2 regions of the Pseudoduganella sp. jia 9 genome follow, and region 1 is predicted to be linked to the other one. Evidence: riboswitches for the same ligand, from Rfam matches in the RefSeq annotation. Region 1 holds a riboswitch; the other holds the start of a gene.

What was found. A riboswitch is a leader RNA that binds a small molecule or an ion and turns the genes downstream of it on or off. The one in region 1 is predicted to bind cobalamin.
Region 2: another riboswitch for cobalamin. It lies ahead of ACY34H_RS29810 (TonB-dependent receptor domain-containing protein); the one in region 1 lies ahead of ACY34H_RS11775 (TonB-dependent receptor).

Annotation. Positions count from the first base shown of each region.
Region 1 covers NZ_JBUPWE010000008.1:116,228-123,407, forward strand. Annotated here, with positions in the region: gene ACY34H_RS11765 (ABC transporter substrate-binding protein) at 1-1,167, opposite strand, end outside; gene ACY34H_RS11770 (aminotransferase class V-fold PLP-dependent enzyme) at 1,412-2,692, opposite strand; cobalamin riboswitch at 2,860-3,082, shown strand; gene ACY34H_RS11775 (TonB-dependent receptor) at 3,257-5,395, shown strand; gene ACY34H_RS11780 (LysR family transcriptional regulator) at 5,409-6,305, opposite strand; gene metE (5-methyltetrahydropteroyltriglutamate--homocysteine S-methyltransferase) at 6,408-7,180, shown strand, end outside.
Region 2 covers NZ_JBUPWE010000037.1:459-7,638, reverse strand. Annotated here, with positions in the region: gene ACY34H_RS29830 (cobyrinate a,c-diamide synthase) at 1-168, opposite strand, end outside; gene cobO (cob(I)yrinic acid a,c-diamide adenosyltransferase) at 162-782, opposite strand; gene ACY34H_RS29820 (ABC transporter ATP-binding protein) at 779-1,552, opposite strand; gene ACY34H_RS29815 (FecCD family ABC transporter permease) at 1,552-2,574, opposite strand; gene ACY34H_RS29810 (TonB-dependent receptor domain-containing protein) at 2,657-4,495, opposite strand; cobalamin riboswitch at 4,570-4,804, opposite strand; gene ACY34H_RS29805 (histidine phosphatase family protein) at 4,829-5,374, opposite strand; gene ACY34H_RS29800 (adenosylcobinamide-GDP ribazoletransferase) at 5,365-6,129, opposite strand; gene cobT (nicotinate-nucleotide--dimethylbenzimidazole phosphoribosyltransferase) at 6,134-7,180, opposite strand, start outside.

The DNA.
Region 1 (7,180 bases):
CGCGGCGGCGATCAGCGGCAGTTCGGGGCGGTCGACGAAGGTGGTCAGCTTCAGTTCGAGGCGCTGGCCGGCGCGGCGGCGGATGCCGTCGGCGCCGGGCTGCCAGCCGGCCTGCGCCAGCAGGCGACGTGCTTCGGCCGGATCGGTGCGCAATGGCGGCAGGGCGCTGTCGTGCCACTGCGTCATCGATGGCGGGAACAGCTGCGTGGCGCCCAGGTCCGCATCGCGCAGCAGCGCGCGGGCGATGCCCTGGCGTTCCACGCACAGTGCGATGGCGCGGCGCACCCGCACGTCGGCCAGCAACGGATGGCCGGCATTGAGCTTGAGGAAGGTGGTGCGCGGCAGCATGGCCGACAGCAGTACCGCCTTCGGGCTGCGCTGCAGCGCGCGGATGCTGGGCGGGTCGAGCGAGAAGGCCAGGTCGGCCTGGCCGCTCTGCACCAGCAGCGTGCGGGTCTCGGCGCGCGCCACGCTGATATAGCGGGCGCGCCGCACGCGCCCGGGCAGGGCCAGTCCGCCATAGCCGTCGAAGCGCTCGACGTCGAACTGCTGCGGCATCGAGATCGAGGCGATGCGGAACGGACCGCTGCCGACGATGCGCACCACGTTTCCCCGCGCGTCGAACGAGGCCGGCGCGAGGATCTGCAGCGTCGAGTGCGTGAGCAGCCAGGGCAGCGGCGCAAAGGGACGGTGCAGGCGGATCACGATGACGCCGCGTTCGGCGGCCATGGCGCGGATGCCGGCCAGGCGCAGCATGCCGGGCCGTTGATGGGCGCGCCGCAGGCAGGCCAGCACGCTGGCCGGCGTGACCGGCGTGCCGTCGTGGTAGCGCCGGTTGCCGCGCAGCGGGAAGCGCCATTCCAGCCCGTCGGCGGAAACCTGCCATGCCACCGCCAGCGCCGGCTGCAGGCGCCCGCGGTCGTCGACGTCGAGCAGGGTCTCCACCACTTCCATCCGGGCGAACATGTAGCCGGCCCGCGACGGATCGAGACCCGTCATTTCCCACGGGCCGACGACGGTCAGCACGTCGGCGGCGGCCGTGGTGAACACATGGCTGTGGGGCACGCTGCTGTCGTCGGAATGCGCGCTGCGCCAGGGCAGCAGCGACGCGGCCGCGCCGGCCAGCAGGACGCGCCGCCGGCGCGAAGGAGCAGTGATCCGCATCATGAGTCAGGCGTCCAGCCGAAGGCCCGGCCGTGCCGGCGGGTACGGTTTCTCGTTGCGGGGGAGGCAGGGCTTCAGACGGCTGGGCGTGATACGGTAGGAATGCATGTTTACTGGCGGCGAATGACGCCGGGACGGCGGCGCGAAAAGCGCTGAGTGTGCGGCATGCGGCCGGGCATGGCAAGGGCGGCACGCGCCGGCCGGGGTAAAAATCCGCAAAGTGCCGCGCCCGGCGCCGCAGTCGCGCTTACGCCGGTGCCAGCTGGCGGATCGCCGTGGCCAGCCGTGCCAGGTCGTTGCCGCGCGTGAAATACGACGGCGTCACGCGGATGCAGCTGCCGCCCGCCGGCCCGGAACGCGCCACGGTGAAGATGCCGAAATCGTCGGCAAGGCGCCGCGACAGCGCCACGTTGTCGTCGAAACCGGTGCGGCCGCGCAGGCGGAACGAGGTGACGGCACCGCTCATGCCCGGCTCCTCGGGCGTGAGGATCTGCACGCCCGGCACGTCGATGACCTGGCGCACCCAGTCGTCGCGCAGCCCGCGCAGCCGGGCCGCGCGTTCGGCCAGCGGTACCTGGCCATGGAACTTCAGCGCCGCCGGGATCGTCATGATGGCGGCCATGTTGACCGTGCCGGCATGGACGCGGGCGCGGATGTCCGTCGCGGGGAAGCTCGTGGCGCCGGCCTGCATGCCGATGTCCGGCAGGCGTGCTTCGCGGATGTACAGGAAGCCGAGGCCGAGCGGGGCGCCCACCCACTTGTGCAGGTTGGCGCCGACGAAATCGGCGCCCAGGTCGGGAATTTTGTAGTCCAGCTGGCCCCAGGACTGCGCCACGTCCACGATCACGTCCACGCCGCGCGCCTTGGCCATGCGCACGATATCGGCGACCGGGAGAACCAGCCCGGTGCGGTGGCTGATGTGCGTCAGCAGCAGCAGCCTGGTGCGCGGGTGCCTGCGCAGGGCCTGTTCGTAGGCATCGATGACGTTCTGGCGGGTCGCCGGCTCGGGGATCTGCACCGTCGCCACGCCGGCGCCGCTGCGGCGGGCCAGGTCGTTCATCGCGTCGATCATCGTGTCGTAGTCGAGATTGCCGTACATGACGGTCTCGCCGGGCTTTACCAGCCGGTAGTTGCAGATCAGGTTCTGCAGCGACTCGGTGGCGCCGCGCGTGATGGCGATTTCCCCGGTCGCCACGCCGGCGTGCGCCGCCAGTCGGGCACGAATGGCTTCGATGCCGTCGCGGTCGAACTCGCGGCGCAGGAAGTGCGAGTTATGGCGGTTCAGGTAGTCGATATTGCGCTTGAAATCGTCGGCCACCGGCCGCGCCATGATGCCGTAGTAGGCGTTTTCCAGGTTGACGAAGTCGCTGGCCACGTCGTAGCTGGCGGCCAGTTGCTGCCAGTCGCGGACGGGTGCGGCGTTGGCGGCCGGGACGGCGCCCTGGGCGCCTCCCGCGGCCGCGATCCCGGCGGCCATGCTGGCGGCGGTGCGCAGCAGGGCGCGGCGCCGTTGGACGAATGTACTCATGCATGCTCCTCGTTGGTAGGTACGGCAAAGATGGATGGCGGGCCGCTTCGATACTACCCATCCGCAGCGCCGCAGGGAATCCCGCCGATGGGGCAGCGACAATCCGCGCGCGATCCGCTATCGGTGCCGGCGGCCCGCGTGACAATCTGTCAGGCATGGCTGTAGAATCCCGCCCTTGAGTGAACGGTGTCCCGCCATCGACCGATGGCGGGGTGAAACGGGAAGCCGGTGACGCGCGGGATATCCATCCCCGCCATTCCGGCGCAGCCCCCGCTGCTGTAAGCCTGACGAACCGGTTCAACGCCACTGCCTGGGATTACCAGCGCGGGAAGGCAGGAACCGGGGAGGACGACGGCGAGCCAGAAGACCGGCCGGTCACGATGATTGTGCAAAGACCCGGGGTGTGGTCTTTCCGTCGGGCGTTCCTGTTATTCCAGAACCGGCTGTGCAGTGCGTGGCGCATGCGCCGTGCGCATCCTTGCGCATGCGCATTCACATGCGTGTGCGTATGTGTGTGCATGGCCGGGTCGGGGCAGGAACGCCGACACCTCTTCAAGGATGAACATGCATTACAGGATGCAGACGGGCCATTGGCAAAGGGCGGCCTGGGCCGCAGGTACGCTGGTACTCGCCATAGGCGCCGACAGCGCGGCGCAGGAGCAGTCGCTCGCCACGGTGGAAATCACCGAATCGCGCCGGATGCCGGGCGGCAGCCTGTCGCTGGACGAGCGCAACGGCACCGGCTCGCGGCTCGGCCTCAGCGCGCGCGAAACGCCGGCCAGCGTGAGTTCGCTGGGCAGTGCCGATATCGTCGAACGCAGCCTCACGCGCGCCCAGGACGCGGCCGTGCGCATGCCCGGCATCAGCGAAGCGCCGGCACCCGGCAACGGCGGCACCAGCCTGTCGGCACGCGGCTTCGGCGGCCACAACTCGGTGGCGCAGCTGGTCGACGGCACCCGCCTGGTCGTCGCCGCCGGCACGATCACCTATCCGTTCTCGACCTGGCCGCTCGAAGCGGTGGAAGTGCTGCGCGGCCCGGCTTCGGTGCTGTACGGCGACGGCGCCATCGGCGCGGCCATCAACTATGTCACGAAGCAGCCCCGTTTCGATCGCACCCGCCGCGAAGCCTTCCTCGGCATCGGCTCGTTCGATACGCTGCAGGGCGGCATCGGCATCAGCGGCCCCGCCGGTGACAGCGTCGCCTATTCCGTCTACGTGGATGCGGAGAAGAGCCACGGCTACCGGCGCGACAACGGCTACCAGCGCCAGAACGTGTCGGCGGCGCTGGCATGGCGCATCGGCCCTGGCCTGACGGCCACGGTGTCGCTGGACGCCGGGCACAACGACGACGCGCGCTACTTCGGCACGCCGCTGCGCAACGGGCAGCTGGACAAGAGCCTGCGCCGTACCAGCTTCAACGTCGGCGATGCGCTGGTGCGCTACAACGACCGGATCGGCCGCCTGCGCCTGGAGTACCAGGCCGCGCCGGGTGTCCGCCTGCGCAACGAGAGTTATTACCTCACCAGCAGGCGCCACTGGCGCAATGCGGAATCGTACACGTTCAATGCCGCCGGCACGCTCGTCAACCGTGGCGACTACCTGGAAATCCTGCATGACCAGGAGCAGTCGGGCAACCGTTTCGACGCCGTCATCGACGGCCGCATCGCCGGCCGCGCCAACCGCGCCGTCATCGGGTTCGAGTGGTACCGCACCCGCCTGGTCCACGGCAACAACGCGCCGTACGGCGGCGTCAGCGTGATCGATCCCCACGATTTCGCGCCGGGCAGTTTCACCAGCCCGGTCGCCACCGTTCCGGGCCGCCGCGCCGTACTGGAAAACCGCGCGTTCTTCGCCGAGAACGTGCTGGACATCGCGGCGGACTGGAAGCTGGTCGCCGGCGTGCGCCGCGATGCCATGGATTTCGATCACGAAGACCTGCGCACCAGGGCGGCGCTGGGCAAGGACTACGCGCCGGTCACGGGGCGGATCGGCGTGGTCTGGATGCCGGCCGCGCAGCTGTCGCTGTACGGCCAGTTCGGCACCGCCACGGACCCGCTGAGTGGCGCGCTGGCGCTGCCGAACGGCTCCGTCAGTTTCGACCTGACGCGCGGCCGCCAGCTGGAATTCGGCGCCAAGGGCGGCGTGCCGGCGCTCAACGGCGAGTGGACGGTGGCCGCCTACCGCATCGAGAAGCGCAACCTGCTGTCGCGCGATCCGGACAATCCGGGCCTGGCCCAGCAGATCGGCCAGCAGTCCTCGACCGGCCTGGAAATCGCCTTCGCCGCCGAACCGCTGCGCGGCTGGACCATCGACGCCAACGCCGCGGTGCTGCGCGCCCGCTACGACGATTTCAACGAGATCGTCGGCGGCCGGCCCGTCTCGCGCGACGGCAACACGCCGGCCGGCGTGCCGGAACGCACCGCCAGCCTGTGGACCCGCTACCGCTTCCTGCCGCGCTGGGATGCCGGCCTGGGCGCGCGCCATGTCGGGCTGCGCCAGTCGAACGCGGCAAACACCGCGAACCTGCCGGCCTACACCGTGCTGGATGCGTCGCTGGCCTGGCGCCGCTCGGATGCGCTGTCGCTGGCGCTGGCCGTCAGGAACCTGGCCGACCGCGACTACGCGCTGTCCGGCAGCGGCGGCGTGCGCTGGCTGCTGGGCGCACCCCGCACGGTGCAGCTGACGGCGCGCACCAGCTTCTGAGCGGCGCCTGCCGTCACGTCGAATAGCTCTCCGCCTTGCGCGCCATGGCGATGAAGGACTGCAGGTAATCGGTGTCGTAGTCCACTTCGCGGGCGCCGAGGTAGATGTGCTTCTGGATGCCCGCCGGCCCCAGGCGCAGCGTGCGCAATTGCAGGTGCGGCGCATAGTCCGTCACCAGCCACTTCGGCAGCGCCGTCACGCCGCGGCCGCTGGCCACCATCTGCAGCATGATGTCGGTCGTCTCGATGGTCTTGTGCTTGCGCGGCGATACGTTGGCCGGCAGCAGGAAGGTGCTGTAGATGTCCAGCCGCTCGATCGGCACCGGGTAGGTGATCAGGGTTTCCTCGTTCAGCTGCTCGGGCCGCACTTCCTCCTGGGCCGCCCAGGCGTGGTCCTTGTGCACCACCAGCACCTGCTCGTAGTCGAACACCGGCTCGAAGCGCAGGCCCGGCTTCAGCAGCGGGTCCGGCGTGACCAGCAGGTCGATCTCGAAGCCGAACAGCGCGCCGATGCCGCCGAACTGGAACTTCTGTTTCACGTCCACGTCCACCTGCGGCCACGCCGCCAGGTAGCCCGAGACGATCTTCAGCAGCCACTGGTAGCACGGGTGGCATTCCATGCCGATGCGCAGGGTGCCGCGCTCGCCCTGGGCGTACTGGCGCAGCCGGTCCTCCGCCAGGTTCAGTTGCGGAACGATGCGCTGCGCGACGGCGTGCAGGTACTGGCCGGCCTGCGTCAGCCGCAGGCTGCGGCCTTCGCGCAGCCAGAGATCCGTTCCCAGCTGCTGCTCCAGCTTCTTCATGCTGTGGCTGAGGGCGGACTGGGTAACGTGCAGGACTTCGGCGGCGGCCGTCAGCGATCCCTGCTTTTCCACTTCCAGCAAGGTGGCGAGATGAATGCGCTCCAGCATGATCTATGAGTGAAATTCATTGATGTGTGAGAAATGACCATTTTACTTCATTGCTCGTGGTCATTACCATCGTGTCATTGATTTCTTACCAAGGAGCACGGCATGACCATCGTCCACAACCTCGGGTTTCCCCGCATCGGCGCCAGCCGCGAACTGAAGTTTGCCCAGGAGGCCTACTGGAAGGGCGAATCGTCGCGCGACGAACTGGAAGCCACCGGCGCCGAATTGCGCAGGCGCCACTGGTCCGCGCAGGCCGGGCTGGACCTGGTGCCGGTCGGTGACTTCTCGTTCTACGACCAGGTACTGGACATGAGCGTCACGCTGGGCAACCTGCCGCAACGCGTGCAGGGCTTCCACGGCAACAAGCTGGACAATTACTTCCGCGTGGCGCGCGGCCGCTCGGCCCAGTCCGCCGAACAGCATGCGGGCTGCTGCGGTGGCGTGGCCGCCGGCGAGATGACCAAGTGGTTCGACACCAATTATCACTACATCGTGCCGGAATTCACTGCCGGCACGACATTCACGCTCGATGCCTCGCGCCTGCTGGAACAGCTGGCCGAAGCCCGGGAGCGGGGCGTGAAGGCCAAGCCGGTGATCGTCGGGCCGGTCACCTATCTGTCCATCGGCAAGGCCAAGGATGGGTCGGACAAGCTGGCGCTGCTGCCGTCGCTGCTGTCGGCCTATTCGCAGTTGCTGGACACGCTGGCGGAACAGGGCGTGGAATGGGTGCAGGTTGACGAACCCGTGCTGGTTACCGAACTGGATGCCGACTGGCAGCACGCCTTCAACCTGGCGTACCACCAGCTGAAAGCCTGCCGCGTCAAGATCCTGGTCGCCACGTATTTCGGCCAGCTGCAGGAAAACCTGTACCTGCT
Region 2 (7,180 bases), on a different contig from region 1:
GCTGGCGCGGCCAAGCACCATCGGATCGATGAAATCCGGGCCGCACTTGAATACGCGCACGCGGCGGCCGGCGCGCACCAGCTTGCGCGCCAGGGCCGCCGTGACGGTGGTCTTGCCCTGGCCGGAAGCGACGGCGACGATCAGTACCGCGCGGGCGCCCGTCACCATTCCGTTCCCGCCTGCGCCGCGATGCCGGCCTTGAACGCGTGCTTGACCACGTTCATTTCAGTGACGGTGTCGGCAATCTCGATCAGCTCGGGCGGTGCGCCGCGGCCGGTGATGACGACGTGCTGCATGGCCGGGCGCTCCAGCAGGTCGGCAATGACGGTGTCCACGTCGAGGTAGCGGTACTTGAGTGCGATGTTCAGTTCATCGAGCACCACCATGCCGATCGCCGGGTCGGCCAGGAAGCGCTTCGCCTGTTCCCAGGCCTCGGCGGCCTTGGCGATGTCGCGTTCGCGGTTTTGCGTTTCCCACGTATAGCCTTCGCCCATCGCATGGAAGCTCACCTCTTCCGGGAAGCGGCGCAGGAACTGTTCTTCGCCGGTGGCCATCGCGCCCTTGATGAACTGCACGATGCCGACCTTCATGCCGTGGCCCAGCGCGCGGATCGCCATGCCGAAACCGCTCGAGCTCTTGCCCTTGCCGTTACCGGTGTTGACGATGATGATGCCGATCTGCTTGTCGGCGGCGGCGATCTTCGCGTCGATGATCGCCTTCTTGCGTTCCATCCGCGCGCGGTGGCGCTCGTTCAATGCCGCGGTGTCGTCGGGAGTGGTCATGCGGTAGCCTCTTTGGGAATGAAGATCGTGCGGGCGCCGTGGCGCACCGTTTCGATCGGATGGTGCAGGTAATCGGAAAGGATGTCGGCCTGCATCACGTCGTCGCGCGGGCCGGCCAGCCAGCGGCCGTCGCCCATCAGCAGCAGCGCGTGCGTGGAAATGCTGTGCGCCAGGTTCAGGTCGTGGCCGATCATCACGATAGTCTTGCGCTGTTCGCGGCACAGCTTCGCCAGCAGGCCCATCACGCTGACCTGGTGGGCCAGGTCGAGCGCATTGGCCGGCTCGTCGAGCAGCAGCAGCGGCGTATCCTGGGCCAGCAGCGCGGCAATGGCCACGCGCTGGCGCTCGCCGCCGGACAGCGTGCGCACGTCGCGCGATGCCAGGTCGTCGACTTCCATCGCGGCCAGCATGCGCAGGGCGATCGCATGGTCGTCGCTGTCTTCCCAATATCGCTTGCCGTGGTACGGGTGGCGTGCCGACAGCACCGTTTCCAGCACTGAATAAGCGAATGCATCGCTGCGGGACTGGGCCAGGAAGGCACGCTCGCGTGCCAGCGTTTCGAGCGGCCAGTCGCCCAGCGCGCGGCCGTGCAGCAGCACGCGGCCGCCATCGGGCTCGCGCAGTCCGGCAAGCGTGCGCAGCAGCGTGCTCTTGCCGGCGCCGTTGCGGCCGATCACGCTCCAGCATTCGCCATCGGCGACTTGCCAGTCGAGCCGGTCGGCCAGCACGCGGGCGCCGATCGCCAGGCGGAGTTGTTCTGTTGCGAGCATCATTTGCGCAGCCGGTGCAGTTGGTACAGGAAGACGGGTGTGCCGATCAGCGCCGTGACCACGCCGACGGGAAGTTGCTGCGGCGCGATCACGGTGCGTGCCAGCGTATCGGCGAGCACCAGGTAGGCGCCGCCGGCCAGCGTGGCGGCCGGGATCAGCACGCGGTGGTCCGGCCCGAACGCGAAGCGGCAGGCATGCGGCACGATCAGGCCGACGAAGCCGATGCTGCCCGCGGTGGTGACCGCGCTGGCCGTCAGCAGGCCGGAACAGAAGAACAGGCCCTTGCGCAGCGGGCCGACGCGGATGCCCAGCGTGCTGGCCGCTTCGGCATGCAGGGCCAGCACGTTCATCGAGCGAGCGGTGCGCAGCGCGAAGGCCAGGCCTGCGGCCAGCACGAGCCAGGGCAGCCAGCGCACCGGCGCGCCGGACAGGTCGCCGATCATCCAGAACACCATGCTGCGCAGCCGGCTTTCGGGCGCGATCGACAGCATCAGCATGATCAGCGCCGCGCAGCCGGCGGAGAGGATCGTGCCGGTCAGCAGCAGCAGGGCGGTACCGCCTTCCGCGGCGCTGCCGCCGCGCATGTCGCGCCGCGCCAGCAGGTACAGCAGCATGGAGATGAGCACCGCGCCGATGAAGGCGGCCAGGTCGACCATCCAGGCGGCGCACATCAGCATCAACGCCAGCAGGGCGCCGACGGCCGAGCCGGCGGAGATGCCCAGCACGTAGGGATCGGCGAGGGGATTGCGGAGCAGGGTCTGCATCATGACGCCGGCCAGTGCCAGCGTGGCGCCGGTCACGAAAGCGGTCAGCGCGCGGCTGGCGCGCAGGTCGAGCAAGGTGGCGGCCAGCGTCTCGGCGCGGCCATTGATCAGTTCCTGCAGCGCGCCGGGCAGGTCGGCGAGCGGGATGGCGACGGAGCCCGTGACGCCCGCGAACAGCAGGCTGGCGATCGATGCCAGCAGCAGTCCGGCGGTGACGATGCCGGTGCGGTAACGCAGGTGGGCGGAAAGTGGATGCATGTTCTGCCTGTGGATGAAGCGCCGGGCGCATCGACGCGCCCGGCAGCTTAGCACTACTGAGGTTTCAACTACTCAGCTTCGATTACTTGAAGCCGTAACGGAGGGCGGCGAACACGTTCGAACCGCCGGTCTGGTAATAGCGGGCCAGTTCGTAGTCCTTGTCGCCCACGTTGTTCCAGCGTGCCAGCGCCGACCAGTCCTGGTTGAAGTGGTAGGTTGCGTACAGGTTCACCACGCCGTAGCCGGACAGGCGGTTGCGGTTGGCGGCATCGTCGAAACGATCCGACGACACCTGCAGCTCCACGCCGCCACGCACGGCCCCCATGTCGTATTCGGCCACGAAGTTGGCGTGACGCTTGGCGCGGCGCTGCAGGCGCTTGCCGGTGGTCTCGTCCTTCGGGTCCTGGAAGTCGGCATTGGCGATCAGCAGCAGATTGCCCATCTGGCGCTCGGCCGACAGCGACAGGCCTTTCAGCACCGCCTTGTTGACGTTGTAGGCGCAGCCGAACTGGTAGCCGGGGTCCGGGCACGGCGTGGTGTTCAGCAGCAGGTCGTCCAGCTTGTTGCGGTAATACACGGCGCCCAGTTGCGTGGTGCCGTCGTCGTAGCGCAGGCCGGCTTCGGCATTGCGGCCTTCTTCCGGACGGTTGTTCTCGTTGCCGTAGCCCGGGTAGAACAGCTCGTTGTACGACGGTGCGCGGAAGCTGGTGGCGAAGCTGGCTTCGGCGCGCAGCGCGCTGGTGAAGCGGTAGCCATAGCCGACCGAACCGGTGGTTTTCGAGCCGTATTCCGAGTTGTCGTCATGGCGCACGCCCACGTTAGCCAGGTGCGCGCCGCGTTTCAGGCTGTAGCTGGCGGCCAGCGAGTTGGTATGGCGGGCACGGTTCAGCTCCGCCGTCGAGCCATCGGCTTCTTCCTTGCGGTGTTCATACAGCACTTGCAGGTTGTCGCTGCCGATGCGGAAATCGTTCTGCACGGTGAAGGTGCTGGTCGTGGTATCGATCTGGCTGGAGCCGAACGGGCCGGTGCCATAGAACGAGCCGGACTTGTCACGCGACTGCGAAGCCTGCACCAGCATCGTCCAGAAGGGCAGGAACTGGTTGCGCGCATAGACGCCCACGTTGCTGACCTTCTGCGTGCTGTAGGCATCGAAGCTGGCGCTGTCGTAGTCCGCTTCTGTATCGGTGTACAGGAACATGGCGCCCAGTTCGTGGCCGGGTGCCAGCTTGTAGGCTACCTGGCCCGACGCGGCCTTGCGGTCGTAGCCGTCGTCGTCCGGGTCGAAGCTGGAGCTGGGGCGGCGGGTCGAAGAGAAACCGTCCGAACGCTCCTTCGAGACGGAGAATGCGTAGCTCAGCTGGTCCGTGCCGCCGGAGACCGCGGCATTGGCCGCGAAGGTCTTGTCGCTGCCGCCACCGACCGACGCGGCGATGGACGGCGCGCCTTCGCCTTTTTTTGTGAACAGCTGGATCACGCCGCCGATCGCATCGGCGCCGTACAGCGTGGACATCGGGCCGTAGACGATCTCGATGCGTTCGATGGCCGACAGCGGAATGCCGTTCCAGCTGGCCGAGCCGGTCGATGCCGAGGCGATGCGGATGCCATCGACCAGCACCACGCTCTGGTTGCCGTTGGCGCCGCGGATGAACACGTTCGACGCCGCGCCGGGGCCGCCGTTGCGGGTGACTTCGATGCCGCGCTGGCGCTGCAGCAGTTCGGTGATGGAGCCGGCGCCGGAGTTGGCGATCTGCTCGGCATTGATTGTGACGGTATCGCTGATCACTTCGCTGGCCAGCGTGGGCGTGCGAGTGGCGGTGACGATGACGGAGTCGATGGCGGCGTCATCGGCGAATGCGCCGGGCGCTGCAAAGGCGAGCGCGAACGACGCGATGGCCGCTTGCGAGGCTACTGGAGAGGTCATGGACAATCTTTGTAAAATGAGCAACCGGCCAACGTCCCCGCAGGCCGGATTGAACAGAGGCGCTCTCCGAAGGAGCGGCTCCACCTGGTTTGGCCGGTATCCGGGCTGGCGGGCATCACCGTCCGACCTTCCCATGCGAATCGCACAGTGGTTGTCGCGGACGGCTGCCGCGCTGCGATTCGCTAGCGCGGCTGCCTGCTTACCGTTGCGGGGGCAGCATACGTTGGCCGATCAGGAGATCAGGCTGCGCATTTCCCGTTTAACTGCGCTCGAGGACTCGGGCGCGGGCACCAAAACGGCGCAATTATAGAGTATTGGCGTATCGGCGCGGTATCAGGGAAATTCCAGGCGCAGCACTTCGCCGTAGCCGATGCGGTGCGCCCGGGACGCCGCAGCCAGTGCCGCCTGCTCCGGCGTTGTGCCATCGGCGAGCGCAGAGAGCAGGCGCATGGTGCCGGCGTGGCAAATCACGACGGCGCTGCCGCTCCCATGCCGGCGGATCGTGGCCAGTGCGAGGGCAACCCGGCGCGCCACGTCGAGTACCGATTCGCCGCCGCCGGGGCGGTAATGCGCCAGGTCGGCCGCCCAGCCATCGACTTCCGCGCGCGGGATATCGTTCCAGCTGCGCCGCTCCCACTGGCCGAAATCCATTTCGGCCAGGTCGGCGTCGAAGGCCACGTTGGCCGACAGCCGGCGCGCCAGGTCGGCGCAACGGCGCAGCGGGCTGGAAAATACCGGGGCAATGCCCGGCAGCCCGCCAGAACGCAATGCCTCGCATACGTTTTCCAGCTCATCCGGATCGGCCGGCAGGTCGCTGCGGCCATAGCAGATGCCATCCGCGCCGATTGGGCGCGGATGGCGCACCAGAATCAGTTCCATCGCGCCAGCACGCACACATAGAATGCCGCTTCCGTCAGTTGCTGGACCGCGCCCAGGCAATCGCCGGTAAAGCCGCCGAGACGCCTGTCCAGCTTGCGGGCAAACCATCGCGTGACGAGCACCATCGCCGCGGCGCCGAGCGCGATGCCGCGCCAGTCCAGCCAGCCCGATGCCGTGGCCGCCAGCACGGCGGGAACGCAGCATGCGGTGGCGATCGCGAACTCGGCGGAGGTCATCTGCTGTGCCAGCGGCTTGGCCTTGCCTTCGGCGCGCGCATAGTCCATCCGCCAGATCAGGCTTGCCGCCATCAGCCGCGACAGCGGATGCGCGACGCACAGGGCTGCGACGGTGGCAAGAATGGGCAGGTGCGCCAGCGCGGCGCACTTCACAGCCAGCAGCAGGATGATGCCGATCGCACCATAGGCGCCGATGCGCGAATCCTTCATGATCTCCAGCGCTCGCTCGCGCGTCATGCCGCCGCCGAGGCCATCGCAGGTGTCGGCAAAGCCATCCTCGTGAAATGCGCCGGTCAGATAGATGCCGGCTGCGGTGGACAGCAGCACGGCAACCGCTGGCGGCAGCACTTGCGCTGCGCTCCAGTAAACCGCCGCGGCAATGGCGCCGACGACAAGGCCGACGAGCGGAAAGTAGCGCGACGCGTGGTGCAGCCAGTGCGGCTCGAAGCCTACCCAGCGCGGGATCGGCAGGCGCGTGAAGAACTGCAGCGCAATGAAGAACAGCCGCACCTGCAGCATCGCGTCAGGCCTTGCCGCTGACCTGGGCCGATGCGAACGTGGCCATGCGGTTCAGGAAGTTGACGGCGGCGTGGAGCAGCGGCAGTGCCAGCGCGCTGCCGGTGCCTTCGCCCAGGCGCAGGTCCAGCTGCAGCAGCGGCTTGCCGCCCAGCGCTTCGAGCAACTGGCGGTGGCCGTTTTCGTTCGAGCAGTGCGAGTACACGCAATAGTCGAGGATCGCCGGCTGCAGTCGCGCCGCGACGAGCAGTGCGCTGGTGACGATGAAGCCATCGACCAGCAGCACCATGCGGCGCTCGGCGGCGCGCAGCATGGCGCCGGCCATCATGGCGATTTCGAAACCGCCGAATGTGGCCAGCACGTCCAGCGGCGCCGTTGCCGTGGCGTGCAGCGCCGCGGCGGCCTCGATCACGCGTCCCTTGTGCAGCACCCCGTCCGGTCCCAGGCCGGTACCGGCACCCACGCAGGCGGCTGCCGGGATGCCCGTCAGCTTGTGCATGAGCGCTGCGGCGGCGGTGGTATTCCCGATGCCCATCTCGCCGAAGCCGATCACGTTGCCCGGCAGCGTGTCGACGAGCGCGGCGCCGTGCGCGAGCGCCTGCGCGCATTGTTCGGCCGACATGGCTGGTTCCACCGCGAAGTTGCGCGTGCCGTGGGCGATCTTGCGCCCGGTGAGACCATCGCGCGGGCCGAAATCATGGGCCACGCCGGCGTCGATGACCTGTAGCGCGCAACCGTTCTGAGCGGCGAATACATTGATGGCGGCGCCGCCGGCCAGGAAGTTCTCGACCATCTGCCATGTCACATCCTGCGGGAAGGCGGAGATGCCCTCGGCCACCACGCCATGGTCGCCGGCAAATACAAGAATGGCTGGCGCCGCGATCGCCGGTGACGTGGTGCGCTGGATCAGCCCGACCTGGCGCGCCAGGGTTTCCAGCATGCCTAGGCTGCCCGGCGGCTTGGTTTTGTTGTCGATGGCGTGGGTGAGGCGGGCGGCCAGGTCGGCGTCGGCAGTGGGCGCGATCGTCGGGCTACTGAAGGGAGCGATGGTGGG